3 regions of the Pseudofrankia coriaricola genome follow, and region 1 is predicted to be linked to each of the others. Evidence: riboswitches for the same ligand, from Rfam matches in the RefSeq annotation. Region 1 holds a riboswitch; each other region holds the start of a gene.
The links. A riboswitch is a leader RNA that binds a small molecule or an ion and turns the genes downstream of it on or off. The one in region 1 is predicted to bind cyclic di-AMP.

Region 1 (9,950 bases):
AGGAACGTGGCCAGCTGCGCCTCGACATGGGTGGCGATGGCGGCCGAACGCTCCCGACGCTCCGCCTCGGCCCGCTGGGCGCTGCGCACCCAGTGGCTGCCGCGCAGCAGGACGTCGGTGAGCGCGTCGGGCAGCGCCTCGCCCGTCGGGGAGAACCCGACCGGCCACGCGTCGGCATCCACGTCCGCGCGGTAGCTGCCCGGCCTGACCTGCCAGAAGAGCTCCGCCGGCCCGGCGGGGACCCTGTCACTGGTCCGGGCGGGGCCGATCCCGCCTTGACGGCCGTCGATGGGGGCCAGCACTGCCGGCGTGCCGGAGGTAGGCCTGAAGCTGGCTTCCCTCCGTGCTTCCGGCGGTCCTGGAGTGGGTTGCGGCTCCTCGGACGGGCGGGCGACCACGTGATCCACCTCCCGGCGACTGCGCAGCGTGACCAAGGAAGCGTGACCCGTCACGGGCCGTGCCGCAACCGGGCGGGCGTGGCGCTGGTGATCCGTCAGTGATCCTGGGGACAACGGCCCGCCGGGCGTGCGAAGGAAGATCATTTTCGCACGCCCTTTGGCCCTCTAGTGATCCTGGGGACAACGGCCGCCGGGCGTGCGAAGGAAGATCATTTTCGCACGCCCTTTGGCCCGTTAGAGGAGGTCGCGTAGGACGAGTGTCTGGTCGCGGCCGGGGCCGACGCCGATCGCGGAGATCGGGGCGCCGGACATCTCCTCCAGCGCCCTGACGTAGTCCCGCGCCTCGGGCGGGAGCTGGTCGAACGAGGTGGCGCCCGAGATGTCCTCGTGCCAGCCGGGCAGCTCCTTGTAGATGGGCTTGGCATGGTGGAACTCGGTCTGGGTCATCGGCATCTCGGACATCCGCGTGCCGCCCACGTCGTAGGCCACGCACACCGGCACCCGGTCGAAGCCGGACAGGACATCCAGCTTTGTCAGGAACAGGTCGGTGAGCCCGTTGACCCGCACCGCGTAGCGGGCGATGACCGCGTCATACCAGCCGGTGCGCCGGGCGCGGCCGGTCGTCACCCCGAACTCGCCGCCGACGCGGCGCAGCTCGTCGCCGACCTTGTCGTCGAGCTCGGTCGGGAACGGGCCCGAGCCGACCCGGGTGGTGTAGGCCTTGATGATCCCGATCACGCGGGTGATCCGGGTCGGGCCGATGCCCGCGCCGGTGGCCGCGCCGCCGGCGGTCGGGTTCGACGAGGTGACGAACGGATAGGTGCCGTGGTCGACGTCGAGCAGGGTGCCCTGCGAGCCCTCCAGCAGGACGACCTTGCCGGCGCGCAGCGCCGAGTCGAGCACAAGCCCGGTGTCCGCGATGTGCGGGCCGAGCTGCGCGGCGTAGTCCAGGTACTCCTCGACCACCACGTCAACCTCGATCTTGCGGCGGTTGTACACCTTGGCGAGCACCTGGTTCTTCTCGCGCAGCGCCAGCTCGAGCTTCTGGCGCAGGATGCCCGGGTCGAGCAGGTCCTGCACGCGGATGCCGGTGCGCGCGACCTTGTCGCCGTAGGCCGGGCCGATGCCGCGGCCGGTCGTGCCGATCCGGGCCTTGCCGAGGTAACGCTCGGTGACTCGGTCGAGGGCCCGGTGATGCGGCATGATCAGATGGGCGTTCGCGCTGATCATCAACCGGGATGTGTCGATACCACGGGCGCGGAGCCCAGCCATCTCCGACAGCAGCACGCCGGGGTCGATCACGACACCGTTCCCGATCACCGGGATGCAGTCGGCACGCAGGATTCCGCTGGGGATGAGGTGCAGGGCGTACTTCTCGTCGCCTATGACCACCGTATGGCCGGCGTTGTTGCCGCCCTGGTAGCGCACGACGTAGTCGACGGCGCCGCCCAAAAGGTCGGTCGCCTTTCCCTTACCCTCGTCGCCCCACTGGGCTCCGATCAGGACAAGCGCAGGCACGGGGCAAGACTGTACTAAGAACGAAGCCCGACCTTCCCCACCGATTGGCTAAGTGACGGCCTGGTGTCTGGCTGTGCGTTCGATGCCCGACCCGTCCCGGTAGCCAATCGCCGACCTCCCAGATCGCTGACCTCCCAGATCGGCTCCCAGACCTCCCCGATCGGCTTCGCCAATCGGGCAGGGACCCCGGATCCGGCAGGGACCCTGTCGCCAATCGGGCAGGGACCCCGGATCCGGCAGGAACCCTGTCGCCGGTCCGGCAGGAACCCCGGGGACCCCTCGGGCAACTCGGCGCGGAGGATTCGGCCCCGCGGGCCCGACGATCAGCCGGCCTGCCCGAGCTGGCCGGGCGCGGTGGGGTCGCTGTCGGCCAGGAACGTCCCGATCCGCTCGACCTCGGCGGTCTCGCCGATCGCGGCCGCGGCCTGCCCGAGGGCGGCCAGCGCGCGCAGGAATCCCTGGTTCGGCTCGTGCGACCAGGGCACCGGCCCGTGCCCGCGCCAGCCCGAGCGGCGCAGCGCGTCGAGCCCGCGGTGGTAGCCGGTGCGCGCGTACGCGTACGCCTCGACCGGGCGCCCGCCGTCGAGCGCCGCCTCGGCCAGCACCGCCCAGGCCGCGCTGGATGTGGGGAAACGAGCGGCCACGTCGCTGGCCGCCGCGCCCTCGGCGAGCGCCGCGGACGCGGGGTCGAACGGCAGCAGGGTAGCCGGCGGCCCACCCAGAAGATCGGCACGCCCGGACGGAGTCGTCATACCCCAACCGTAATCGCCCCGACCCGCCACCCAAGGACCGGCCCGCGCCGCGAGCCTGACGCCGTTCTGGCAAGCGAGGCACTCGACCTAGCCCCAAGAAGATGACGGCCCGTCCCGCAAGCGTGGTGCCGTTCTGGTGAGCGAGGCACTCAACTCAGCCCAGGGGGGTGACGGCGCATCAGCGCTGGCGCCAACCCACCCACGTCGCCAGCCTGGAACCAGCCCAGCCACCGTCATACGCCTGTGCCCGGAACCACGCTCAAGGGCGCTCCGCGCCCGCCAGGCTGACGCAGCGGTCAGACGCGCAGCGGCTGAGCCGCGCGGCAGCCTCAGCCTTGGACGGTCGCGTTCCAGATGTTCTCGCCGACGACGCCGGGCTGGCCGTCGCTGACCTTGGTCAGGTACGAGTAGAGCGCGGCGACGCCCTGCGACTGCGGGCCGAACTTGCCGTCGACGGTGAGCGAGAAGCGCTGGTCGCGCATCTGCTGCTGCCAGACGTACGCGTCGGCGCGCACCTTGCCGCCGTCGGCCGAGGAGATCGTGCCGTGGAAGCCCGACTGCTGGACCTCCGAGCGGGCCCGGTCGAGCGTCATCGGGGGCTCGACCGGCTGGACCGCCTGCTGGACCGAGCCGCTGGAGGCGGACGACGAGACGCCGCCGACCGGCCCGTTGTTGGTCAGGCCGAGCTTCTTGGAGCAGGCCGGCCACGGGGACCAGCCGCGGGAGTTGTACAGCCGGTATGCCGCTTCGTCCTGGACGGCAGGTGGCGCCTCGCTGGGCAGGCCGGAGTAGCCGAGGCCCTGCCAGGTCCGCTGGTCGAACTGGTAGGCGCCGTAGAAGCCGTTCCCGGTGTTGATCGAGTAGTTGCCGCCGGACTCGCACTGGCGCAGCCGGGCGAAGTCGTCCGGGGTGGCGGCGCCGGCCGGTATCGCGGTGACCGCGAGGCCGCTGCCCACGAGCGCCGTGACCGCGCCGGTGGTGCGTAGCAGGCGGGCGGTCGACGACGGGCCCTGCTGGGCGCGGTGCCGGCCTCCCGTCCTGTAGGCGGGCCGGGCTTCGCCGGTCTGCTCAGACGGCATGTCGGTCCTTCCCTGCGCCTGCGGGGTGAGCTGTCGGGTTCGGGCCGGGAATGCCCGGCCGGTCGTCACCTCGCGCTCCGCCGATGGCGTCGCGTCCGGGCTGACCGGCTTCACCCCAAGGACGCGACTGTCGCCACGCCCGGAAATGGGTCCCCCGCTCCTGCCCAAGCGGATCCGTGCCCCGCGATAGAGGGGCCATCTCCACACGCGGGTGGGGGCAGGACTTGGCGTCCGCCCGCGCGACTCACCCAGGTCGGGCGAGTAGCACCGGACTGTAGCGAGCCCGCATCCTTCGCCGCAAACCGGGGTCGCCCCAGTGAACGGGGCGGCCCCGGTTCGCGACTGCTCCAGCGGTGGCGCCAGCCGCTCGCTGACGCCGCCTGGCCGGCACGCCGGCCGGCAGCAGCGCGATCATGATGAGGCTCGCGCGGCTTTCAGCCCTGTGGCCGGCGCGGCGGCCCAGCGGCGAGGCAGCGGCCGGTCGTCTACCGCCAGGTCCCCTTGCCCACCGACCAGCCGGCGGGTCAGAGCCGTATGCCTCCGACTGGCGGCCAGAGGCGGGGTGGGAAAGGGGTCCCGTCGCCGACGTGGGCAGCGGTCGGTGGGGGCCGATCGCGGCGAGGTTCCAGCGGCGGCGGGTCGACTGACCTCGCGGGGCCGGCCCGGGAGGGAGGTGCCGGGCGGGTGGCCCAGGCCGAGGCTCTTCTTCAGGGACCGGCGTCAGCCGATCTCCGGGAGTTCCGTCAGCGACAGTGGCAGAGCCCTGCGCGGCCGGAGGCCTCGGCAAGAAGGTCAGACGGGCGGTGACGCCTGACTGCTCAGGCGAAGGTGGCGGCCCAGGTCTTTGGACCGACGACGCCGTCGACGGCCAGGCCCTTGGCCCGCTGCAGCGCGCGGGCGGCCTCGGCCGAACGCGGCCCGTAGTGCCCGTCGACGGCGAGCGAGTAGCCGATCTTGTTCATCTGGGCCTGCCAGGACCGGACATCGGCGCGGTACTGGCCGGCCAGCGCTGTCGTGAACGGCAGGCGCGCCGTGGTCGAGGAGATCGCCTGGGTCACGAGGGGCGCCCTGGGGGCTGAGCGGGAGGCCTGGCTGGCGCCGGGGGAACTGGCGCCAGGCGCGAGCTGGTCCGGGCCCATCCCGCGGCCGCAGTCCGGCCACTGGCCAAAGCCGGAGCGCTGCGCGAGCCGCAGCGCCGCTTCGTCCTGAACCGCGGGTGGCGCGGCACTCGGCAGTCCCGAATATCCGAGGCCCTGCCACGTTCTCACAGAGAACTGGTACGCGCCGTAATATCCGTTGCCGGTATTGATGGAATAGTTTCCGCCGGACTCGCACTGGCGCAGTTCTGCCCAGGTGGATGAGGCGTTCGCGGGTGTCGCGACGGCGATCGTGCCACCCACGGCCGCGGCGATGACGGGAACGGCCGCGAGGGTCTTGCGTAGCCGGCGTGCCGGGGACGTGATGGCCCGCCGGGGCTCCCGGGACTGGCGGATCGGCCCCGCCGATTCGGCGGGTTCGGGGCTGACGGAGACGCGCACGCTCGTGGTGCCGTCTGGCGGACAGTCGGCCAATGGCGGAACGAAACGCCCGCCGGGCATGCGATGTCGACCAGGGGTACTTGTTTCGGACATGCGTGGTTGCCCTTCCCCACGCCTGCGAGGTGAGCTGTCGGGTTCGGGCTGGAAAGAGATTGCCCGGCCGCGCGACATGTTCGGCTGTTGGGCTGACGCGCTAGGTCCTGCGCATCAACGAGTACAGCGAAAGTCGGTCGGCTTCACCCCTAGGACGCCTGTTGAGGGCGAGGCTGGCGTGGCGCGCTGTCTGGCCACGCAGGCCGTCGCCCTATTGAGCCTTTTCCGTCACCACTTCGGCTCCACGGGTCTCGTCGGTCCCGATAAGGCTGGCGGAAAAGGTCGCTGTCCAGGATCTCTGGTCAGGCGTCCGGATTCGGTTCCCCCGTTCCTGCCGCTGGTTAAAAACTCGCCGGGCGGGGGCAGGATTCGGCGTGCCGCCCGGTGGGTGCCTGTCCTGTCGCCAGGCACGGCGAAGACCATAACCACATTCCTCGGGGTGACGGCAAGCATTGAAATAGGCACGTGAAGAAGGCCACACCGGCGTGTCGCTGCTTGAAATCTGCCCGAAACGATGTTAGCGCGCGCATACGCGCGCTCATCTTTCCTACCCGGTGCCGTGGTCGGTGATTTCTTGCTCCGCGTCGAAGATCTGCTGACTGGCGGTTTCGCCCCACAACGGGCGGGACCATCCGTGCCGGAGGGCCACGCGCGGGTCTGGTGTCGTCCGCGTGTCGCGTCGAAAAATAAATCTACCATTCTGCCGCCCGAACGGCCCCTTCGATGCATGCCCGGGCGAAATGCGATCCTCGCTACACCCGTCGGGACACACCCGGTTGCTGTACATTCGGTAGTCAAATGATTACTTCTGGTTAACTATTGCGGTTGCGACCGCTAGATGCCGTACCCCGCGGTGGTCTACCGACGGTGGCGCTCAGTGGTCCAGAAGTCGCCGATGGGTAGTCGCCCCGTTCGGAGCGGTACCGGGTCGGGCGGGAAGGTTGTTGTTGGTTCGCTCCGTGCGGGCGGCGCGCTCCGGCCCCGTACTCGCTTCGCTCCCACGGGACCTCCGCGCGCCGTCCTCCTCCGCTCACGGGCGTTCCGGCGACCTCCGCTGCGGCCCGACCCCGTCGCTTCGCTCGTGGCCGGGCCTCCGCGGAGGCGCGCCTCCGCGCCAGCTCGGTTGCCATGCGCTGGAACGTCACCAATCCTCGAACAGCCTCTGTTTGCGGGCACTTCGCTGCGCTCGTGGGCGGTGCTCGCGCCTGATGGGGTAGGAAGCGCTAAGTCACAGAACGACTTCGGCCCGGGGCTGCCAAAGTGGCGGCCCCGGGCCGAAGGTGTGACTTCGAGCTCAAGATGATCTAGAAACGGTCAAGCGCGACGTAACCGTGCGGCGCGGAGGCTTCCGCAAGGCTCTGGCTCACGCCTGGATCGAGTGGGTCTTGGTTGGTGACGTTCAGCGATAGGTGACCGTGCGGCGCGGAGGCGCGCCTCGCGGAGGCCCGTCCACGAGCGAAGCGACGTGGCCCCGCGGGGATGGTTCTGGATCGGGTCGTTGTGGATTGGTGACGTTGAGCGGCGGGTGACCGTGCGGCGCGGAGGCGCGCCTCGCGGAGGCCCGGCCCACGAGCGAAGCGAACTGGGTCGGGCCGCAGCGAGGTCGCCGGAGGGCACGTGAGCGGAGGAGGACACGGCGCGGAGGTCCCTTGGGAGCGAAGCGAGTAAGGGGCCGTAGCGCCGTGCCCGCACGGAGCGAACCAGATTAAATGGCCTGGCCGGCGCTGCGCAGGTCCTCGCAGGCCTGCGCGACACGCTTGGCCATGTTCGCCTCGGCGGCCTTGCCCCAGGTGCGGGGGTCGTAGGACTTCTTGACGCCGACCTCGCCGTCGATCTTCAGGACGCCGTCGTAGTTCTTGAACATGTGGTCCGCGACCGGCCGGGTGAACGCGTACTGGGCGTCGGTGTCCACGTTCATCTTGACGACGCCGTAGTCCAGCGCCTCGCGGATCTCGGAGAGCTCCGAGCCGCTGCCGCCGTGGAAGACCAGGTTGAACGGCTTCGCGTCGGGGCCGAGCCCCAGCTTGGCGGCCACGTGCTGCTGGCCGTCGCGCAGGATCGTCGGGCGCAGCTTGACGTTGCCCGGCTTGTAGACGCCGTGCACGTTGCCGAAGGTGGCCGCCAGCATGTACCGGCCCTTGCCGCCGGTGCCGAGCACCTCGGCCGTGCGCCACATGTCCTCGGGCGTGGTGTACAGCTTCTCGTCGATCGCGCCGACGACGCCGTCCTCCTCGCCGCCGACGACGCCGATCTCCACCTCGAGCACGATGTTCGCGGCCTTGCAGTCCGCGAGCAGCTCCTCGGCCAGCTTGAGGTTCTCCTCCAGCGGCACCGCGGAGCCGTCCCACATGTGCGACTGGAACAGCGGGTCGCGGCCGGCCCGCACCCGCTCCTTGGAGATGGCGACGAGCGGGCGCATGTAGGCGTCGAGCTTGTCCGCCGGACAGTGGTCGGTGTGCAGGGCGATCTGTACCGGGTAGGCCTTGGCGACGTGGTGCGCGAACTCGGCCAGTGCCTCGGCCCCGAGCACCATGTTCTTGACCGTCGCCCCGGACAGGTACTCGGCCCCCCCGGTGGACACCTGGACGATTCCGTCGCTGCCGGCCTCGGCGAAGCCGCGCAGCGCGGCGTTCAGCGTCTGTGACGACGTGACGTTGATGGCGGGGTAGGCGAAGGCATTGGCCTTCGCCCGGTCGAGCATCTCGGCGTAGACGTCTGGGGTCGCGATGGGCATCGAAAGCTCCTGTCAAAGGCGTCGGGCCACCGAGCGGGCGGACACGGCCGGCTCGCCGGCCGGCGGCCGTCATCCCCTGGCGAGCCGGGCAGTGATGGACGGCGCGCACCGGGGCGTGCCGGGACCGCGCGTTGCGGGCTGTGTTGCGCGAAGGGTATGACGCGAGGCGGTCCGACGGGAGCCCGTTGCCGCCGACATCGCGCGTGCCACCGTGACTCGTGACTACTTACCCTTCGATCCGTCATCTTGGCAGCGACCGCGCCGACCGGGTGTCGAGCGACCCGCCGCTTGGCGCGTCCGCACGGCGCGGGCGGTCGCGCCCGCCGCATCTCGCCCACCCGGTCGACATCCGCCCAGGTCGGCCGCAAGAGCACCCGTTTCCCGTCCATACCCCCGGATCCGAACCCGGCGCGCAGCGTCCGACGGCCGAGGCGCTCGGCGTCCCCGTCAGACTGAGGTCATGGATGTCGACCGTCTATCCGGCCTGACCCTGTATCTGACCGTGTTCGCGATCGTCTTCCTTGAGAGCGGCGTGCCGATCGCGTTCTGGCTGCCGGGAGACGCCATGTTGTTGGCGACTGGGCTGATGGCGGCAGATCCGGCACACCGGGTGTCACTGCCGGTACTTGCGGCCGGCGTGACCGTGATGGCGGTCGCGGGAGTCTGTGTTGGCTATGTCACCGGGCGGCGGCTCGGCCGGCCCTGGTTGGAACGCCGACACAGAAAGCTGCTCGAACGGACCGAGGCGTTCTACGAACGCTTCGGTCCGGTGACGCTCGTGGCCGCCCGATTTGTGCCGTGGGCGCGTACGTTCGCCCCGATCCTTGCCGGCGCGGTGCGGATGCCGTGGTCGCGTTTCCTGGCGGCGGCCGTGATCGGCGCGGTGATCTGGGGGACCGGGCTGCCCGCTCTGGGCTACGCGGCGTCGTCGCTGCCCGGGCTGGAGGAGTCGGCTTCCTGGCTCGCGCCGGCCGTCGTGGTCGTCTCGGTCGTGGCCGGCCTGTCCGGCGAGCTGCTGCGGCGCGCGGCCCGGCGCCGCGCGACGACGGCCGGAAGCGTCGAGGAAGGAAAAGGAGAGAAGGAAGAGGGAAAGGGAGAGAAGGAGAAGGAGGAGCCGGCCAGGCTCACGCCCGTCGAGGGCGGCGGCCGGTCGTAGCGCACCCATGACTACAACCGTCTAGTCACGCAGCCACGCGCAACCCCATACTGGCGACGTGTCAGCGCAGCCTAGCTACCGTTGGTGACCGCGCATCAGCGCAGCGCCCGGGGTCCCGCCGGATCCGGGGTCCCTGCCCGATTGGCGACAGGGTCCCTGCCGGATCGGCGGAGCCGATCTGGGAGGTTAGCGATCGGGGAGGTCTGGGAGCCGATCTGGGAGGTCTGCCGGCCACCTCGTCAACCCAGACCTAGCCCAGCAACCGCCATATACCAGGGCCCGGAACCACATGGGGAGGGCGCCCAGCGCCCCGGACCTCCCAGATCGGCTCCGCGAAGCGTCCGGCGCGGGACCGCCGTGCTGAGATCCGGGTGTGCTGTCATGCTGCATGCTGAGACGTGATCCGGACTCCGGCCGCGGGTACCGCGTGCCCGGATGGCCGGGATGGCCTCGCCTGCGAGGTCACTGTCAGGAGGGCTGACGTTGGCTCGGGTGGTGGTCACCGGCGCGGCCGGGTTCGTCGGCGGGGCGGTTGCCCATGCCCTGCGTGGTCGCGGGGATGAGGTGGTCGCGCTCGACGCGGCCCGCGGCCCTGGCGTGGTTGCCGCGGACGTGAGCCGGCCAGGCGACTGGGAGAAGAAGCTCGCCGGCGCCGACCTGGTGGTCCACGCGGCGGCGGCAG
Region 2 (9,950 bases), on a different contig from region 1:
GTGGCTTCCCGGACGTTGTGGCCGCGGCCGAGCAGGGTGCCGTCGGCGCCGATCACGACGGCGCCGACCGGTACGTCGCCGCCCTGGGGGGCGCGGGCCGCCTCAGCGAGCGCGAGCCGCATCGACGCGAGGTCGCGCTCAGCGGCGGTGCCGGAGGCGGCGGTCAGTCGGGCACCTCGTCGAAGATCTCGCCTGCTCCGGCGCGCTCGCTGATAACCGCGGCGACGTCCGCCGGCAGCATGCCCTCCTCTGCTATCAGGGCGGCCAGAGCGCCCGCCGACGTGCCGAGATCGTCGAGCAGGTCGAGGTCGCCGATCGGATGGGCGTGCCGCAACACGGCCTCGTCGTCCTCATCCCCATCCCCGCGCGGCGCGGGGATGGGCAGCGCGTCGGCCAACAGCGCCTCTGCCAGGTCGGAGGTCGTCAGTACCCGCCGGTCCGAGAGAAAGACCCGTGGGTCGGACGAGTCCTCGTCGATGCGGATGATCGCCAGGTACTCGTCGTCCTCCTCGACGAAGGCGACGACGAGACCGTCGCCGAGATCACGCATCGCGTCTGTCAGCGCGTCGAGGTCTTCGAGCTCGGTGGGGTCGAGGTCGTAAGCCCGCCACCCGTCGTCGTCGCGGGCGATCGCGACGGCCTTGGTGCTCACCGTGGTGTCCTCACATCGTCAAGCCAGTTCGTACATCGTCATGTCAGTCCGTGGCGCCGGATCCACGCGCCTTGACCTGAGATTCTCGCGCCGTGCGGGTCGTCCGGTGCGCGGGATCACCTTTCCCGCCCCATCGGCGTAGCCGGGGGCCGGTGGCCGGTCAAGGGAGCTGGTAGCGAGGCTATTCCGCGCGCGGACGACACCCACCGGCCCCCCGGGTCGACCTGGGCCAAGGCCGCCCTCATCATGTAGACAGGCCGCGGCCAGGTTGTCGGGTGCCGCCAGCTCAACGATCTCGTCGGCCTCTGACCACGGCTGGCCTCAGCCATATGCATCGACCAGAGACATGTCCCGTCGGGTGCGTCACTACTCGATGGTGGTGCCGTTGGCGGCCGGCCCGTTCCGATCATTCACTGACCCAGACCAGGACAGGCCCCAGCCATATGTATCGACTCGCGACAGGGTGTGACGGGCGCGGAGCGTCCCGGGCCTCCCGGATCGCCGACCTGCCGGCGCGTCGTCGTCGATCCGGCAGGAACCTCGTCGCCGATCCGGCAGGGATCCCGGGTAGGGCGCCCCAACGCCCCAGCGCGCGGTAAGAATCGCGATGATGACTCCGTTGCCGCGCCGCCTCTCCGCGAGGACCAAGGCGGCGCTTGCCGTCGAGCGGCTGGCCTCTGAGACGTCTCGCCGGCTTGGTAAGGGCTCCGGCGAGATGATCGGCGGCAAGCTCGCCCTACAGATCTCACCGCGCGCCCTTGCCGAGGTCGGCAAGGGCAGGCCGATCGCCTGCGTGTCCGCGACGAACGGCAAGACGACCACCACCCGGCTGTTGGCCAGGGCGCTCGGCACGCTCGGCCCGGTCAAGTCGAACAGCGGCGGCGCGAACATGGCGCCCGGCGTGCTGGCGGCGCTTTCTCGCCCGCCCTATGACGCCGCCGCCGCGCTCGAGGTCGACGAGATCTGGCTGCCGAAGGTCGCCCGTGAGGTCCAGCCGCGCGTGGTGCTGCTGCTCAACATCAGCCGTGACCAGCTGGACCGCTCCAACGAGACGCGGCGCATCGCCGCCATCTGGCGCGACCTGGGGGAGGAGCTCGAGGACTGCACGGTCGTGGCCAACGTCGACGACCCGCTGGTGACCTGGGCCGCGATGTCCTGGTCGAAGCAGGTCTGGGTGTCGGTCGGGCAGAACTGGACCGCGGACGCGATGGTCTGCCCGCAGTGCGCCAAGCTGCTGCACCGCAACGAGACCGGTTGGTGGTCGGAGTGCGGGCTGGCCAGGCCCGAGCCGATCGTCGCGGTGACGGGCCCTGACGAGATCATGTGGTTCGGCCACACGATCAAGGCGTCGATCGGCCTGCCGGGGCGGGTCAACCTGGGCAACGCCACGATGGCGGCGGCGGCGGCCCGGCAGTTCGGCGTCCAGGTGGAGGACGCGCTGGCCGCGATGACCGATCTCGGTGACGTGCAGGGCCGCTACCAGGAGGTACTGCTCGGGTCGGCGGCGCGGCGCGCCCGCATGCTGCTGGCCAAGAATCCCGCGGGCTGGGTCGAGATGATGGAACTGATCAACTCGACGTCCCCGCGCAGCCTGATCGTCGACTTCAACTCGCAGACGGCTGACGGCCGCGACCCGTCGTGGATCTGGGATGTGCCGTTCGAGCGGCTCGCAGGCCGCCCCGTGCTCGTCACCGGGGAGCGCAAGGAGGACATGAGCGTGCGGCTGGCCTACGCCGGCGTCCTACACTCGGTGCACCAGGACGCCGAGGCCGCGGCCGATGCCGCCACCGAGCCCGTGCTGGACGTCGTCGCGAACTACACCGCGTTCCGGGACCTGCTGGTCCGGACCGCGCCCGCGCCGCGCCGCCCGCGGGCGGCGCTGCCCGCGCCCGCGCGTGGAGGCGCCAGGTGAGCCTGTTCGAGCCGGAGCCACGCCGTCCGCGCGACCCTGGGTCGCCGCCGGACGTCACCCAGCCGCTCTACCCGCCGCCCGGGACCTACCCGTCCGGCCCGTCCGGGACCTACCCGTCCGGCCCGTCCGGGACCTACCCGCCGGACGATCAGTACCCCGGACGGCCGGCACAGCCGGTTCAGCCGGGGCGACGTCCGCCCTACCCGGACGAGCGCCAACCCCTCGAGCCCCATCCCCTTCAGTACCCGCCGCAGCGGTATACGCCGCCGCAGATCCCGGAACGGCGGCTCTTCCAGCCGCCATCGCAACCGTCGGCCCCGGGGAGCCGGCTGCCCGAGCGGCTGCCGGACCCGTTCGAACGCCGGCTGGCGGAACGGCAGCCCGATCCGGCCGGCGCGACGGCGACCCGGGAGTCGACCACTCGGATCGCGCTGATCTATCCCGAGCTGCTCGGCACCTACGGTGACGGTGGCAACGCGATCGTGCTCACCCAGCGGCTGCGCTGGCGCGGCCTGTCCGCCGAGGTCGTCAGTGTGCCGGCAGGCGAGCCGGTACCGGCCGGATGTGACATCTACCTGCTGGGCGGCGGCGAGGACGAGCCGCAGACACTCGCGGCCGAGGGCCTGCGGCGTAACAAGGCGATCGAGCGGGCCGTCGCCGGCGGCGCGGTGGTGCTGGCCGTCTGCGCCGGCTACCAGGTCGTCGGCGAGAGCTTCCCGGCCGGCGGTCAGATCCACGACGGGATGGGGCTGGTAGGCGTCGAGACCAGGCGCTCGTTCGACCCTCCGGACGCGCCGCTGCCACCGCGCGTCGTGGGCGACATCGTCGTCGAACCCGACCCGTCACTCGGTCTGCCGACCGTGCTCGGTTACGAGAATCATGGCGGCCGGACGAGGCCGCTGCCGGGCGCCGGTGGGTTTCCCTTCGGCCGGGTGCTGCTTGGCCTGGGCAACGGCGTCCCCGAGGGCACGGACGGCAGGATCGACGGCAGAGTGATCGGCACGTACCTGCACGGCCCGGTCCTGGCGCAGAATCCGGCGCTGGCCGACCTGATGCTGACCTGGGTACACGGCTCGCTGCCGCGTCTTCCCGGCCCGCCGGAGGTCGAGGCATTGCGGGCCGCGCGCATCCGCGCCCTGCAGGTCGGCTGAGCGTCCGCCGCGAAGCCAGCCAAAGGCCGCGCGACTGTGGCGAAGCCGCGCGCGGCCGGAGGCGCCCAGCAGACACAGCCAAAGGCCGCGCGATCGTGGCGAAGCCGCGCGCGGCCGGAGGCGCCCAGCAGACACAGCCAAAGGCCGCGCGATCGTGGCGAAGCCGCGCGCGGCCGGAGGCGCCAGCAGACACGAGTGGGGTGAGGAAGGCAAAGGAGTCGGGCCGCGGGCCCCGTCCGTTCGGCGAGATGCCATCGAGATGCCATCAAGGCATCGTCAGGCGAGATGCCTGGCCGAAACGGGCGCCATCGTGGTGTCAGGTGTGGTTCGGTTGGGGGCGTGGCCGCCAATCCGCTCACCGCATGGTGGGGCAAGCACCGCAAGGCAGCCGTCATCGCTGTCGTTGCGATCTTTGTGCTCTATCTCTTCGCGCACGGCAGCGGCTCGGCTAAGACCTCGGAGAAGGACATGCCGTCCCGGTACGAGTCCAAAGGCCGCGTACTGCTCGTGCATGCCAAGCGGAACTCCAAGAAGGCGGTTCCGCTTGTGCTTGTTCTGCCGGACAACAACACCAAGACGAAGGTGTTCGAAACGGACAGCGGCGCGTCGAAACTGGCCGACCGGAAGAACTTCGCGCTCGTCTACCCCGAGCCGGTCGCCGGCGAGTGGCAGGTGGACTCAGCCGGACCCGACGCGCAGTACCTGATGGACATCGTCACGTACATGTCCGAGGACTGGACGGCGATCGATCCGAAGCGGGTCTACATCTGGGGCCTCGGTGAGGGCGCCCGGCTCGCGCTGGCCCTCGCCTGCGCGAACCCCACGAAGTTCGCGGCGGTGGGCGTCGTGGGCCAGTTCGACCCCGATCCGGGTCCGAACTGCCCTGACCAGGTGCCGACCGACCGCGAGCGACAGGCCTCGTGGGACGACGACCTCTCCGGCAACCTGTGGAGCTTCTCGCAGAACAAGTCCCGCTAGTGATCCTGGGGACAACGGCCGCCGGGTGTGCGAAGGAAGATCATTTTCGCACACCCTTTGGCCCTCTAGCGGCCAGGTTCGGATCGGCGACCGGAGCGGTCCAGGAAGACCGCGACCGGAGCGGTCCAGGAGACCCGACCAAAGCGAGCTACTGCCGCGCCGCCCCGTCCGCGACGATTCATGATCGCCGCGGACGTGTTGTCGCGGTCGCGATTTGGCCCGATTCACGACTACGGCGACACGGTCGTGGTGATCTACCAGTCGCGTGCTGGTGAAGCGAACGCTGGTGACGGCGGCTCTAGGAGACGCGATCAGAGCGGGCCAGGCGACCCAGAGTGGGCCGGCGAGCATGCGGGCCTGGCCACCGGCGGCCTCCCACGACGGACTGACTGACCGAGGCCAGCCGCCCGCCCCGTCGGCGGGGGGGTTTCCGACGGGGCGGGCGGGGCTGGGTGCCCGGGCGGTCGTGTGACGTCCCGGGCCATCCGCGGGCCGGGCGAACCCAGCCGGCGGAAGTCTGATGTTGGTGTCTCGTTGGCCGCGGGCGCCGCCCCGCCGGATGGGGGGAGATCCGGTGGGGCGGCGTCGCGTTGTTCGGCCCGGAGCCGTGGGGGCAGCCAGCCGGGCCGCCGCCGCCGAGGGGGTTCGGACGGCGGGTGGTCCGCTGGCGGAATCGAGGGCGGGAGGGGGAAGCCCTTGATGCCACCAGCGGACGTCCTGGGTGGCGCGGCCAAGGGGCGAGGGCCACGCCGGCTGCTATGCGGAGAGTCCTGGGGGTCTGGGAATGCCTGAGGAAAGGCACGATGCGTCGAAGGAGACGGGCCACCATGGCCGCTGTCGCATCCAGCCGCAACTTACCGCCGCCGGTACGGATGGCGGACGCGTCGCTGGGTCGCTGCCTGGTCGGGCATCACCGAGCGTCGAAGGCTTTGGAAACTCTGAGAGCGACGGTTCCACCGGCTTCGCCGACGGTTGGAGCCAGCCAGGCGGTCAGGCCGTGTCCGCGAACCCGGAGGGGAGTGGGTTCGAGGAAGGACCCCGCGAACGGGGCAGCCGAACCTGGCCGAACGTCGCCGCTCAAGGAGTGAGCCCTCCTCGCCCGCCGCGCCCCGCTACAGGACGCGGCCGACGTTGTAGCTCGTGCTCCAGATCGTCTGCAGCTGCACGACCGAGCCGGAGTGCGGCGCGGCCCACATCTTCCCGTCGCCGGCGTAGATGCCGACGTGGTAGATGTCACCTGGCGTGCCGAAGAAGATCAGGTCGCCGACTTCCTTGTGCGCCTGGTCGACGTGGAGCGAGGCCTCGTACTGCGCCTCCGCCGTCCTCGGCAGGCTGCGGCCGAGCTGCCGGAAGACGTACTGCACCAGGCTGGAGCAGTCGAACGAGTCCGGCCCGTTGGCGCCGTAGACGTAGGGCTTGCCGGCCTGCAGCGACGCGAGGTAGACGGCCTTCTCACCCAGGTCGCCGTTCGACGGGGCGTTGATCGTGACGCCCCGGCTGGGCGAAGGGGCCGGCCGTTCGGCGACGTTCACCGTGCCGACGTTGTCCGAGACGGCGGACTGCAGTGCGTCGGTGCCGTCGAAGACCGCGGTGATCTGTGTCGTGGTCAGCACCCGCGCGGTGTACGAGGTGTACCCGTCGTTGTTCGTCTGCAGGTGCAGGAAGGTCGCGAAACCGGTCGGCAGCTTGACCTGGACCTTGACCAGCTGGTTGGCCAGCGGCTGGTTGGTGTCCTTGTTGGTCAGCTTGAAGCCGATTTCGACCGGCTGGTCCGAGTAGACGGTGACGTCGGGGTTCGTGATGAACAGGTCGACGTCGGCCTTCGCGGTCAGCGTCGGCGCGGCCAGGTCGGACGCGGTGTCCGTGTCGTCGGCGCCGATGGTGGACGCGAGGCTCACCGGGTGGATGGCGGCGCCGCCGCTCGTCGATCCGGAGCCGAAGGCGCTGGCCAGGCTGAGGCCGGTGGTGACGGAACCGTCGTCTCCGAACGCGTCCGCCGAGGTGTCGGCCGCCGGGGCGCAGCCGGCGAGGGCGATGCCGGACATCGCGATCGCACCGGTGGTAGCCGCGGCGACCGCGGTACGACCTCGGACCTTTGCCACCACGGTCAGACCGCGGTGACGACCCCTGCTGGTATCAGGCAGGGTGTCGGTATCCCACTGTACGGAGGGCGCGGACAAGTGTGGTCCTTCCCGTACGCCTGCGAGGTGAGCTGTCGGGTTCGGGCTGGGCTGCCCGGCCCTCGCGCAGCAAGCACGCGATGGGCTTCACCCCAAGGCCCGCGCCGGAGGGGGCGCTGGCCGGTACTGCGAGGTGGGTCCCCCGCTCCTGCCCGAGGTGACGACTCGGAGGGGACACCGGGACCGCGGGCAGGATTCGGCGTTCGGTCCGGTGCTGAGCCTGACGTCGTGAACAAGACTAGTCCACTGGGATGATGACGATAAGCGTGGGTACCCCCCATAAGCCTGATTTCTGCGAACCGTCGGTTCCGAGGACCGAGGCTGCCGTCATGGCAGGGGTCGCCGAGGGTAGCCATCCACCCGTAACCATCGCAACTGACTAGGTCGTGCCGATCCATCGGGTACTCCACGTAGCTTGAACACTACGCGCAGATCCGGCCTTGCGGGCGGAGGACTACAGTCGGCACACGATGTGTGTCTAGTCCGGGGGCGCCATGGACGCCCGCACCCCTATGACGAGTGGGCCTATCCAACGGTTCGAGCAGGCTTCGCCGGGTCGATGGGGCCGTCTGGGCATTAGGTCCTAGTCGTTGGGACTAAAATCCCATTGTGATTAGCGCAAAACCTAACCGTTCCCCGTTGCGTCGAGATAGTTACTTACGGTCGTTAGGGCGGCGGGCGGGGAGCGCGTCTGGTGATGAAGCCGGCGCGGTCAAGCACCTGAAGCTCGATCGCCAGCTCGATGACCTCCCGGGGAAGGGTCCGGTAGGTGGCCTGCATGGCCTCGACCGCGGCCCTGGCCCGCTCGGCGAGCTCGTCGAGCGCGTGCTGGCGCTGGCGCATCCGAGCGCGCTCCTCCTGGATGGTGCGCACCGTCTCTTCCTGCCACCGACGGGTAAGCAGCAGGTGTTCGCTCGCGTCGGCCGCCTGGCGCTTGGCCTCCTCCAGACGGCCGAGCAACTGGTCGAGCAGTTCGAGCCGGCCGGCAAGCTCCGCGATGAGGTCGCCACGAGCGATCGCGGCGATCCCTCGGTCTTCCTCTCGGTCATCTGGCGGTAGGGGATCTACCGAACCGTCAGCACCGACCGACGGCAGCGGGACGGGTGAGAAGTCAGACTCGGGGTCAGGATCCGGCCCGCCCGCGTCGTGCGGCCCCGGGTGCCCGTCGTAGACATACGTGTAGCCCTCGTACGCCTGCTCCTCGTAGCCCTCGTACGTCTGCTCCTGGTAGGCGGACACGGTCCACGGGACGTCGTCCGGACCCTCTTGGCCGGCGGCCTCCGAGCTGGGCTCCCAGACCTCTCCGATCGCTGGCCTCCCAGATCGGCTCCCAGACCTCCCCGATCGGCTTCGCCAATCGGGCAGGAACCCCGGATCCGGCAGGGACCCTGTCGCCAATCGGGCAGGGACCCCGGATCCGGCGGGAAGCCCGTCGCCGATCTGAGGGGGAACCCAGGCGCCCTCCGAGCCACCAGTGACGTCCGCGGCGGCCATCCCCTCGGGCTCGGCCACCCACTCAGATCCGGCCACCCACTCGGGCCCAGGCAGGCCGTCGGGCTCGGCGGCGGCCTGGGACCCGATGGGCCAGTCAGGCCAGAGTGTGCTCTCGGACCTGGTGGGATCGACCGCGGGTGGCTCCTCCCGCCCGGCCAGGTCCACGACCGGAATGCCGCCCTCGTCGAGGCCCGGATGGTCAGCCGGAGGAGCGTCACCGGGCGCGGGCATGCCGGGCAGCGCCAGTTCAGGCACGGTGGCGTGGACGTACACGCCGGGTGACTCGGCCCGCTGCCCCCCGGCGTCGGCAAGGCTCCGCGGCCCGGTCGGGCTGGGCGAGCTGGCGAGGCTGCGCCGGCCGCTTACATCCGCCACGGTAGGTAACGGTAGCCGAGCCCTCTCAGTGAGGGGCCCATATACGCCGGCAGCGATCGTTATGAAGCCGGAAGCGGTGGGCTTTGTGTCGGCTCGGGTGCCGTTACTGGACTAGTCCGGGCTATTCGCTGTCTGTGCCCGGTCGAGACGGTGGCTAGTCACCAGGTGGTTAGCCGGGGCGGCTGGGGGCCTGGCGGAGATCAGCGGGTCCGGATGGCCGGGCAGGTCAGGCAGATCCGCGGCATGACGTAGGCCGCGGCTCCAGCCGCCTTCGGCGATTTCGCTGCTGGCATCCAGCACGGCCCAGTCGATCACGTCGTCTACTCCGACGGCGACCGTTCGTCCCATCCGGATGTGCGCGAGGTCTGGGTGGACCGTGTCGTTGAGGCAACGTCCCAGCAGCCAGGCTGGAGCGGGCCAGGAGGTCACCAGCACCCAGGGCGCCTCGAAGCCGCCCGGGACGACCAGCCGATACCGGACGATGAGGTGGCCGAGCGGCAGCAGCTGCCCGCGCACGAATCGGCGCCGCAGCTGGTCCAGCTGGTCACGGGCGGCGCCCGAGGCGTCGTCCGAGGCGGTGTCGGCGAACGCCGTTCCCGCGGCCGTGTCTGCCACGTTCGCGCCGTCGGTGCCGGTAGCCAGGGGGGCCGCCGTGCCGTTCGGCGGCTCGAACATCCCGGACCGGTACCGCCGGTCCGAGGCTTCCCCGGCCTGCCCGGTCGCCGGCCTGCCAGCAGACCTCCCAGATCGCTTACCTCCCAGATCGCTGACCTCCCAGATCACGACCTCCCAGATCGGCTTCGCCGATCCGGCAGGGACCCCGTCCGTCGATCCGGCAGGGACCCTGTCGCCGATCCGGCAGGGACCCTGTCGCCAATCGGGCAGGGACCCCGGATCCGGCAGGGACCCCGGGCTTCGCCGGTCGGGCAGGAAGCCTGGGAACCCCGGGGCAGCGGTGCCAGCCATATCGGCAGGGTAGCGGAGAGGTTTCCGAGGGTAGAAGGCGGATGCGTAATCTTGACGTCAGATGCGCGCTGGAGCCGCTCATCGCGACATGTAGTGGCAACGAGTGCCACTACATGCGTGAACCTCATGCGAGCGGCCACGCCTTGCGATCGTGCGTCGATCTGCCGGCTGGCTGCCATAGGGTCGCCGTTTTGGGGCAGGAGTCTCCTGGGTCGGACCGATGCGCCCGGCCGGTCATGCGT
Region 3 (9,950 bases), on a different contig from region 1:
TCGCTCCGCCGCTGCACCACTGGACGGTCGCCGAGCACAACAACACGTTCGCGCTGGTGGTGTTCGTCGCGGTCGGGGTCGCGGTCAGCCGGGTCGTCGACCTGGCCCGCCGGCGCTCTGGCCAGGCCGCTCGGGCGAGCGCCGAGGCGGAGACCCTGGCCACCCTCGCCGGCACCGTGCTGCGCAGCGAGCACCCATTGCCCGCGATCCTCGAACGGGCGCGTGAGAGCTTCGGGATGACGTCCGTGGCGCTGCTCGAGTCCTACTCACCCGACGAGGACGCCCGGACCGGACCGGCGACGCCGTCGACGACGGCCGGCGCGGCCGCGGAGCCGGCGAAGGCGAGGACGGGACGGGAGCGCTGGCGGGTCGTCGCGTCGGTGGGGCACCGGCCGTGCACGCGGCCGTCGGAGGGCGAGGTCGAGGTGCCGGCCGGTCACCGGTTCACCCTGGCGCTGCGCGGCCGTCCGCTCCCGGCCGCCGACCGGCGGCTGCTCGCCGCGTTCGCCGCCCAGGCGGCGACCGCCACCGAACGCCTCCGGCTCGCCGAGGAGGCGGCGAGCGCCAGGCCGCTCGCGGAGGCCGACCGGGTGCGCTCCGCGCTGCTCACCGCCGTCGGGCATGACCTGCGGGCGCCGCTGGCCGCCGCGAAGGCGGCCGTCACGGGGCTGCGTGCCCAGGATGTGGCCTGGTCGGACGAGGAGCGCGCCGAGCTGGTCGCGACGGCGGACGAGTCGCTCGACCGGCTGACGGCGCTGGTGGAGAACCTGCTGGACATGAGCCGGCTGCAGGCCGGGGTGCTGTCGGTGTTCCCGCGGGCGGTCCATGCCGAGGACGTCGTCGCGCTCGCGCTCGACGGCATCGGCCCGGACGCGACCGGAGTCCGTATCGGCACCGAGCCCGCGGATCATGGTCGTGACGAGATCGGCGACGTCGGCGACGTGTCTGAGGTGCCCGCGATCCGGGCCGACCCGGTGCTGCTGGAACGGGTGGTCGCGAACGTCGTCGCGAACGCGATCCGGTTCTCGCCGGCCGGAACTCCGCCGCTGATCACCACGAGCACGCTCGGCGGGCGGGTGCAGATCCGCGTCGTCGACCGCGGCCCCGGCGTGCCGGAAGCCGACCGGGACGCCATCTTCCAGCCGTTCCAGCGCCTCGGCGACACCGACAACACCACCGGCACCGGCCTCGGCCTCGCGCTCTCCCGGGGCCTGATCGAGGCGATGGACGGCACGCTCACCCCGGAGGACACCCCCGGCGGCGGCCTCACGATGGTCATCGACCTCCCCGCCGACGCGGACGGCGAACCCCGGATCGAACACGGGCCCGGGCCGGATGACGGGCCCGGGCGGGATGACGGGCCCGGGCGGGATGACGGGCCCGGCGCGGCGGCGGGCGGCGGAGACGCCGGGAGCGTCCGATGACGCGGGTGCTGATCGTCGACGACGAACCGCAGATCCTGCGCGCGATGCGGATCAACCTGCGGGCGCGCGGCTACGAGGTGGTCGTCGCCGACACCGGCGCGGGTGCCCTCTCCGCCGCCGCGTCGGCCCTCCCGGACATCGTCATCCTGGACCTCGGCCTGCCGGACATGGACGGCGTCGAGGTCATCCACGGCCTGCGCGGCTGGACCCGGGTGCCGATCGTGGTCCTGTCCGGCCGCGCCGAGAGCCGCGACAAGGTCGGCGCCCTGGACGCCGGCGCCGACGACTACATCACCAAGCCGTTCGGCATCGACGAGCTGCTCGCCCGGCTGCGCGCGGTCGGCCGCCGCGGCGGCGAGCAGGGGGCGAGCCCGATCGTCCGCTTCGGCCACATCACCGTCGACCTCGCCGCCCACCGCGTCACCCGCGCCTGGCCTTCCGCCGACGGCACGGGCGGCACGGGCGGCGCGGGCGGCGCGAACGGCACGGGCCATGCGGACGACGACGCGGACGGCCCTGACGGCACCGCCGGGCGCGTCTCGCCCGACGGCGGTGCCGGTGGTGACGTGGGCGACGGTGCCGCCGGCGAGGAGCGGGCCGACGAGATCCACCTGACGAAGACCGAATGGGGTCTGCTCAGGGTGCTGGTCAGCCATCCGGGCAAGCTCGTCACCCAGCGCCAGCTGCTCACCGAGGTCTGGGGCGCGAGGTACGAGACCGAGACCCACTACCTGCGCACCTACCTCAACCGCCTGCGCCAGAAGCTCGAGGACGACCCGGCCCGCCCCCGCCACCTGCTCACCGAACCCGGCATGGGCTACCGCTTCCAGCCTTGAGCCGGGCGGGGGATCAGCGGCGGGTGGCGCAGAGGGTGGCCATGAGGTTCTTGTCGCGGTCGACGCACGGGGTGAAGCCCTCGCCGCGGAGCAGGTTCTTGGCCGTGTCGGTGCTGACGTACTCCAGGAGGGCCGACAGCAGGCTGTCGCCAGGCGGGGTGCCGTACGTGTAGAGGTAATCGCCATCAGCCGCCTCCGGTGTGTTCAGGAAATGGCCCGCACGAACGCACTCCTCGACGGCCGACGAGCCCAGGTCACCCGCTGTGACCTCAACCACGGCGACCCAACGACCGGAACACGCCGCGACAGGCGATTGCTCGACCAGAGGGAAGTCCGGCCAGGCATTACGCGGCGCATCTGATCTGCGCCGCTCGCGGCGGGCCACAAGCGGGACAAGTGACCACCAAAAGCCGCTCCGCGACAATGATTCGCGCGGCAACCAGCTCTTGTTCCCCGAATTTCGCGTCAATTACTGTGACGCTGGTCACAATTAGCTACCAGTAAGCGCACTGCCACAAGGTATTGCACGCTGCGTGACAGACCTGCCGGACATCTGCCCAGTTCACCAGCTTGTGACTACAGCGGGTAGCTAGTTACGGTTGCTCCGCTCGCTGCAAGCACCGGTCCGGACGCCGAGTTCTGCCCCCGGCCCAGTGCCCCCTCCGAGAGATCGCCAGGGCAGAAATGGGGGAACCACGTTCCTCCGGGCTGGCGCCACGTGGCGCCAGCCCTCGGGGTTAAGTCGGCCATTCAAGGCGCTTGTTCAACGCGCCCGAAAATGACCGGCCGGGCTTCCCGGCCCGAACCCGACAGCTAACCTCACAGGCGTGCGGGAAAGATATCTCGAACAATGCGCAAGGGTCGTCATCGTAAGAAGAATGTTGTCCGCCGCCGCGGCTCCGCTGTTGTCGCCGCCGGTGTCATGACGGCCACCGCCGGCGCCGCCGTCTTCGCCGGCGCCTCTCCGGCCAGCGCCGCCTCCACCATCGTCTCGGATTCTCAGATCGCCGCCTACGCGCATTCCGCGGGCCTCGACAGCTGCCGCGTCGGCCTCGCCACCTGGGTCGCGATCGCACTCGCCGAGTCCAGCGGCAACCGCTACGCGCACGCCACCGTCGGCGAGGACTCGCGCGGCCTGTGGCAGATCAACATGCGGGCGCACGCCGGCTGGGTCGGCAGCCGCGACCTCTACGACCCGGCGACCAACGCATGGGCCGCCACCCAGGTCTGCAAGGGCTCCGGCCCCAGCGCCTGGACCACCTACACCAAGGGTGCCTACCGCGCCTACCTGGCGCGCGGCAATGCCGCCGCGAACGCCGTCGGCAGCGGCGCTGTCCTCGCCGCCCCGGTCTCCCTGGCCAAGGCCCCGGCGATCCCGGCGAATGCCTGGTACCTGTCACAGGCGGCGAACCACGCCACCTACCTGGACGCGGTCCGCCAGCTGCAGCAGAAGCTCGCGAGCCTCGGCTACACGGTCGGGGTCGACGGCTACTTCGGCCCGCAGACCAACGGTGTCGTGCGCGCCTACCAGGCCTCCCACGGCCTGCTGGTCGACGGCGTCGTCGGGCCGCAGACCCACAAGGCTCTGTTCGGCTAGTCAAGGCCCCGACCGTCGTCGGACGGTCGGAATCCCGCCGGTGGGTGAGCAATGCGGCCAGCCCGCCGGCACTCACGCCCTCCCGCGCCTCTTCCCCCTCCGGGCGCGGGAGCCCAGGAACCGCCCTGACCTTTCCCTCCTGTCGAGGTCAGGGCGGTTTCGCTGTTCAGCTCCCGTCCGCCCCGACCGACGGTCAGGTCGCCCTGCCTCCGCCGTTTCGCGTCAGGATGACCGTCCCATCCGGGTCACTTCCCGCATGCGACTCATAGTGCAGGCTCAACCGACCCGACCCCTGGAGCATCAGGGTGATGTCCTCGTCGGTGCAGACCTCGTCGCCCGGCTGCGCCGCCTCGTGAACGCGGACTGACGAGTCGTCGCCGACCTCGAGCAGCGTCACCGTCTCGGTGCAGGCGCCCGCGTACGTCGTCGCGCCGACGATGTCGCCGACCTTGCCGTCCTTGAGGTCCAGGGACATCTCGGCGCCGCCGACCGTGCCGTACCAGGTTCCGACGAAGGCGCTCGGCACCGTGGTCTCGCCCGAGCCACCGTCATGGCCGACCAGTCTCAGCACGCCGAGGACAACGCCGGCGACAACGACCAGCCCACCGACGACCAGCACGGGCAGCAGCCAGGGCCGCCTAGGGGACGGCGACGGCTGGCGGCCGGCCGACTGGTACCAGGGGTTCTGGCCAGCCGGCGGGACCTGCCCTTCCGGCGGAGCCCACTGGTATCCGGTCGCCGGCTGGTACTGCGGCGCGTACGGCTGCTGGTTCTGCTGCTCGTACGGAGGCTGGTATGGCGGCTGGTACTGCTGCTGATACGGCTGGTTCTGGCCCGCCTGCGGGTAGCCCTGGTACCAGCCCGTCGGCTGATATTGGCCCGAGTACTCCCCGGAGGGCTCCCCTGTACCCATGCGGCCCAGTCTGCCCCGGCTGCCGCCGGACGGTTCGACCGGATCGCGGAATTGTCCCCGGTATGGCCGCGCATTGGGACCACGGGCCCGCGCCGGGAACCTCGCCTAGATGGGCAGGGTGATGTGCCGGCTGGCGACATGGGCAAGCAGGGCGGCGAGGGCAGTGGCGGCGAGCGCGGCGAGCAGGCCGAGCGTGAGGGGAGGCTGCGGCAGACTGTCCAGGCCCAGCCGGCCTGCCAGCGGCGGCCCTGTGACGCCGCGCCTCAGCACCAGCTCCGCCACGGCCGCCGGAAGCAGGGCCGGCACGACCAGGGGCACGAACGCCTCCCGGCCAAGGACCCCCCGAGCGACGCCGATCAGCCATCCGGAGGCGAAGTAGCAGGCGAACAGCGCCGCGTAGGCGGCGCCCACCCGGACCAGCCCGCCGCCGCCGGACAGCCGCCGGCCGCCGGACAGCTCGTGGCGCCAGCCGAGCGTGTGGAAGGCGAGCCCCTCCAAGCCATACCCGAGAGCGATGAACAAGCCACCGGCCACCGCGATGACGACCAGCGTCACGGTGGCCGCCGAGGCGACCCGGGCGCGGGTGACACCGTTGCCGACCAGCATCGGCGCGAACGTCGACGTCATCGACAGTCCCGCGGCGAGCGGCACGAACCGCTGCCAGCCGGAGAACCCGTGCTGCCAGAGACTGTGGTCGGTCGAGCCCGCCCCGGCCACGATCCCGAGCACGATCCCGAACACGGCGGCGATCGCCAGCCACAGCAGGCCGACCCAGATCATGGTTCCGGCCGTCGTGATGGCGGCGGCGTTCGGCAGCGACGGCCGTCCGTTCCCCGCCGGGGCCGGGGACGGGGACGCGGTCGTGGTCACCGCGGTCGCCAGGTCGTCGGCGTGCTGGTCGGGGTCGGTCATGACATGCGCTCCCGCTGGTCGCCGGACTGGGGTCGGTCATTGGTCAGATAGGTGACGAGCGCGCGCAGCCCCACCGGGCCGACGCTGATCCCGGCCCGTTCCGCCGTGGTGAGCCCTTCGGGCGGCATCGGGCCGGTGAGCACGACCGAGCGGAGCCGGCCCAGGTGGCGATCGGCCACAACGGCCGTGGCATCACCGACCACGGCGCGCAGGAAATCGGCGACGGTGCCGGCCTCGCCGGTGAGCTCACGGCCGAGCGCGCGCAGCTCGGCGGGCCGCCCGGCCGCCAGCACCCGCCCGCGGCCGAGGAGGACGACATCGTCGAGCAGCCCGCCGCCGCCGTTACCCGTGCCGCCGCTGTCCTCGCGGCCGCCGTCCCCACCGGGGCTGTCGCCGCCGTGACTGTCCGTGCTGTGGCTATCCATACCGCCGCGGCCGTCCATGCCGCCGCCGTCATCGCTATCGCTATCGCCATCGCCATCGCCTTCGCCGACGGTGGCACCAGCCAGGATGATCGTGCGTGGGTGTGCGGCCTGGTCGGCGCGCAGCTCCTGATGGAACGCGGACAGGTAGTCGGGCTCCAGGTCCAGGTGCGCCTCGTCGACCATCGTCAGCGGCGCCCGGCTCGCCAGGCCGATCGTCACCGCGAGCGCCGCCCGCCGGCCGCGGGCCAGGGTGCCGACCTTCGCGCCGACGGCGACCTCGAACCGGTCGAGCAGCCTGTTCGCGAAGGCCTGGTCCCAGCGGGGACGCAGCAGGGCGACGATCTCGAGAACCTCGCGGACCGTCGTCGACTCGTCGACCCCGATCCCGCCCCGGCCGTCGACCAGACAGATCCCGCTCATCAGCCGCGCGTTCTCGTAGGGATCCTCACCGTCGACGCGCACCGTGCCGCCAGACGGGCGACGGTAGGCGGCCAGGCACGCGAGCAAGGTCGACTTCCCGGCTCCCTCACGGCCGAACAGCCCACAGACGCGGCCCGGCTCCACGGAGAACGAGACGTCGTCCAGCGTCGGTGGCGCCGTGCCACCGCCCCGATGACGGACCGCGAGCCGCTCAACGTCAACTCGATAGCTCATGCCACCAAGCTGTTCCAGCCGCCCGGTCACCGCCTACGGCCGCAGGGCTATGGCGCGGGCGACCTCGGTCGATTCCGCTGGCCGCCGCCACACGGCCCGGTCGGGCCGGGCCGGCGGGTACGGGCGGTGGCGTCTGTCTGGTGCCGCTTCGGCGAACGTTCGCCCCGTCGCCTGCGCCAGCAGGTCGAAGATCCGTCAGACGCTACGCGTCACCCTTGGCGCGCAACGTCTGACGGATCTCCAGAACTCGCGCCGTGGAGGACCGACGTTGCTTGCCACGGCCTGGCGGGTGGAGCGAGGCTACCCGGCCTCGAGGTCGGCGTCGTGGACGAGCAGGGCGATCTGCACGCGGTTGTCGAGACCGAGGCGGGTGAACAGCTTCGAGACGTAGGACTTGACGGTCGCGACGCTCATGTACAGCTCGGCGGCGATCTGGGCGTTGGACAGCCCGCGCCCGACGGCGAGCGCCACCTCGTGTTCCCGCTCGCTGAGCAGGTCGAGCGATGCGCGGGCGCGCTGGGCAGCCGCCGACCCCCGCCCCGAAACGGGGGCCGTCGCCCGTGCGGAAGCCGACGGCGACGTTTCGCCGCGCGGTGGGAAGGCCGTGGCGGCGTGCGCCATGAGGCGGCGGAGCACCGCCGGCGAAAGGATCGGGTCGCCGGCGGCGACCCGCTGGACAGCGCGGACGATCTCCGCCGGCGGGGTGTCCTTGAGCAGGAAGCCACTCGCTCCGGCCCGCAGCGCGCGCAGCGCATGCTCGTCCGTGTCGAAGGTGGTCAGGACGATGACCTCGGGCGGGTCGGCCCTGGCACGCAGCGCCTCGGTCGCCGCAAAGCCGTCGACCCGTGGCATCCGGATGTCCATGAGCACCACGTCCGGGCCGTGCGCGTCGACCGCGGCCCCCACCTCGTCACCGTCGCCCGCCTCGCCGACGACCAGCACGCCGTCCGCGCCGCCGAACACCATGGCGAGCGCCGTCCGGACCAGCGGGTCGTCGTCGACGACCAGCACCCGTACCGGCGCGGCCTGGTCGAGCCTGTCGGTCGTGCCGGGCACGGCTGGCCGCTGAGGACCTGTCACCCGTCACTCCCGCCAAGCCCGCGCACGGCACCGGCACCGGCACCGGCACTGTGACCGTCGCCGTGACCGTCACCAGAACCGCTGCCAGCGCCCTCGCCGACGACGTCACTTCCACCGTCACCGGCGTTGGCATTGACGCCGCCGATGTCGCCGTCCTCAATGGGCACCCAGGACAGCCAGGCACACAGGCGGAACTCACCGTCCGAGGTCACCTCGTGCCGGAGCGTCCCGCCGGCCTGTGCTGCCCGCTCAGCCAACCCGACCAGCCCTGTCCCTCCGACCAGCCCTGTCCCTCCGACTGGCCCCGCCCCTTCGACTGGCCCTGCCCCTCCGACCAGCCCGGGCCGGGCAGCCGTCTCGGTGCCTGTGGAGCGGTCCGTTGGGTTACGAGCCTCGATGCGCAGCCCGCTGGCGGCCGAGCCGTCGACCAGCACCGTGACCGGCTGCCCAGGCGCGTGCTTACGGGCATTGGTCAGCGCTTCCTGCACGATCCGGTATCCGCCGCGGCCAGCGACCGGCCACACCGTGTGCGGCTCGGTCAGATAGTAGGAGGCCAGGACGGTGGTACCCGCGCGGCGGGACTCGTCGACGAGGCCCGCCAGGTCCGAGAGACCAGGGGCGGCCGGAACCGCTGGAACCGGCGCGTGATCCCCAGTACGTCCAGCACCCTCGCCGTCGTCCGCCCGCTCGTCCTGGCGCGCCAGGAGTACGGGCCCGGCGTCGCCCTGGCGCGGCAGCGGCTCGGGCTTGAGCCCGGGCTCGGCGTCGTCCCGCCGGAGCAGGCCGATCACCTGGCGCAGCTCGACGAGGGCCTGCCGGGCGCTGGCCCGGACCACGCCGGCGGCCTGGGCGACCTGCTCGGGCGGCGCGTTCGGCCGGAACTCGAGCGCGCCCGCGTGCAGGCTCAGCAACGACAGCCGGTGGCCGAGCACGTCGTGCATCTCGCGGGCGATCCGGAGCCGCTCCAGCCGGCGGGCGTCGGCTATCCGATGGTGCTGCTCGGCCTCGGCGAGCGCCGCCCGCTCCCGCCAGGAGACCACCAGCTGCCGCCGGGCGCGCACGAACATCCCCCACCCGGTCACCCCGGCCGTCACCCCGAACCCGAGCAGCACCTCGCCCGCGTACGGCAGCTGGGGGTCGGGCCAGACCAGCGGATAGACGAAGCTGGGCAGCCAGAAGACGCCGGCCACCGCGGCGGTCACCGACGGCCGTCGGTGCACGGCGACGCTGAACATCAGGACCAGAGCGCCAATGGACGACGACGCGGAGAACGTCCCGAAGACGGTGGCCGCGAGCGTGAGCGGCACCGGCCAGCGCCGCCGCCACCACAGCGCCCCGCAGGTCACCAGCCCCGCCGCCAGGTCGGCGGCGCGCAGCCCCCGCGGCACGTTGGGCACCTGCTCGATAAGCGGCGCCCACACCGCGAGCCCGCCCCAGACAGCGACCACGAAAAGGACCACATCCACGGCCCAGTCCCGCGCGGACCGGGGTGCCGGCCGGCCGTCACCCCGCGTAGCGGTGATCTCCTGGGTGAGCAGGGCCGGCAGCAGCCAGCGGTACTCCACTCGGCGCACCCCGACGCGCCCGCCGGTGCCCACCGCGCCCATGTGCGGCAGCGTACGGGGTCGTCACATCGTCCGGAACCACCCGAAGGGTGCTACCAAAGTCGACGCCCGGCCGTCGACGCCCGGCCGTCGGCGCTCGGCCGCCAACACTGGTCGTCGACATTCGTCAGGCGACATTCGGGCCCGCCTTGGCGGGAGGTCATCAGAGCTGGTCGACGGCGGTGACGGTGAGCGCGGCGGCACCGAGCTCGTCGGAGGCGGCGAGGTCGACCTCCGCGCTGATGCCCCAGTCATGGTCGCCGGCCGGGTCGTCGAAGATCTGGCGCAGCAGCCATTTCCCGCGCTCGGTGGCCGTGTCGACGATGAGCATCTTCGGGCCGCGGGCATCGGCGCCGGTGCCGATCTCGCGGTGCTCCTCGAAATACGGCTCGAGCGCGTCCTCCCAGGCCCCGGCGTTCCAGCCGGATTCGGCGTCCAGCTCGCCGAGGTCGTAGTAACGGCGCAGCGCCGCCAGCTCCACCCGGCGGAACAGCGCGTTGCGGAC

Region 2: it holds a riboswitch for cyclic di-AMP, as region 1 does, so the genes downstream of both, QOZ89_RS08740 (C40 family peptidase) here and QOZ89_RS28330 (transglycosylase family protein) in region 1, are expected to answer to the same signal.
Region 3: it holds a riboswitch for cyclic di-AMP, as region 1 does, so the genes downstream of both, QOZ89_RS32745 (peptidoglycan-binding protein) here and QOZ89_RS28330 (transglycosylase family protein) in region 1, are expected to answer to the same signal.

The regions. Positions count from the first base shown of each region.
Region 1 is NZ_JASNFO010000057.1:3,475-13,424, reverse strand. Features, by position in the region: gene QOZ89_RS28345 (hypothetical protein) at 1-302, opposite strand, end outside; gene QOZ89_RS28340 (adenylosuccinate synthase) at 633-1,916, opposite strand; gene QOZ89_RS28335 (DUF3151 domain-containing protein) at 2,240-2,668, opposite strand; gene QOZ89_RS28330 (transglycosylase family protein) at 2,998-3,747, opposite strand; cyclic di-AMP (ydaO/yuaA leader) riboswitch at 3,767-3,921, opposite strand; gene QOZ89_RS28325 (transglycosylase family protein) at 4,566-5,240, opposite strand; gene fbaA (class II fructose-bisphosphate aldolase) at 7,084-8,112, opposite strand; gene QOZ89_RS28315 (DedA family protein) at 8,573-9,268, shown strand; gene QOZ89_RS28310 (NAD-dependent epimerase/dehydratase family protein) at 9,752-9,950, shown strand, end outside.
Region 2 is NZ_JASNFO010000013.1:88,396-98,345, reverse strand. Features, by position in the region: gene tadA (tRNA adenosine(34) deaminase TadA) at 1-122, opposite strand, end outside; gene QOZ89_RS08760 (tRNA adenosine deaminase-associated protein) at 164-652, opposite strand; gene QOZ89_RS08755 (Mur ligase family protein) at 1,260-2,564, shown strand; gene QOZ89_RS08750 (type 1 glutamine amidotransferase) at 2,930-3,715, shown strand; gene QOZ89_RS08745 (PHB depolymerase family esterase) at 4,055-4,693, shown strand; gene QOZ89_RS08740 (C40 family peptidase) at 5,806-6,873, opposite strand; cyclic di-AMP (ydaO/yuaA leader) riboswitch at 6,877-7,043, opposite strand; gene QOZ89_RS08735 (hypothetical protein) at 7,540-8,742, opposite strand; gene QOZ89_RS08730 (hypothetical protein) at 8,854-9,417, opposite strand.
Region 3 is NZ_JASNFO010000073.1:73,491-83,440, forward strand. Features, by position in the region: gene QOZ89_RS32730 (sensor histidine kinase) at 1-1,424, shown strand, start outside; gene QOZ89_RS32735 (response regulator) at 1,421-2,260, shown strand; gene QOZ89_RS32740 (hypothetical protein) at 2,274-2,537, opposite strand; cyclic di-AMP (ydaO/yuaA leader) riboswitch at 2,922-3,103, shown strand; gene QOZ89_RS32745 (peptidoglycan-binding protein) at 3,111-3,857, shown strand; gene QOZ89_RS32750 (hypothetical protein) at 4,051-4,770, opposite strand; gene QOZ89_RS32755 (hypothetical protein) at 4,876-5,682, opposite strand; gene QOZ89_RS32760 (ATP-binding cassette domain-containing protein) at 5,679-6,761, opposite strand; gene QOZ89_RS32765 (response regulator) at 7,062-7,841, opposite strand; gene QOZ89_RS32770 (sensor histidine kinase) at 7,838-9,448, opposite strand; gene QOZ89_RS32775 (DEAD/DEAH box helicase) at 9,609-9,950, opposite strand, start outside.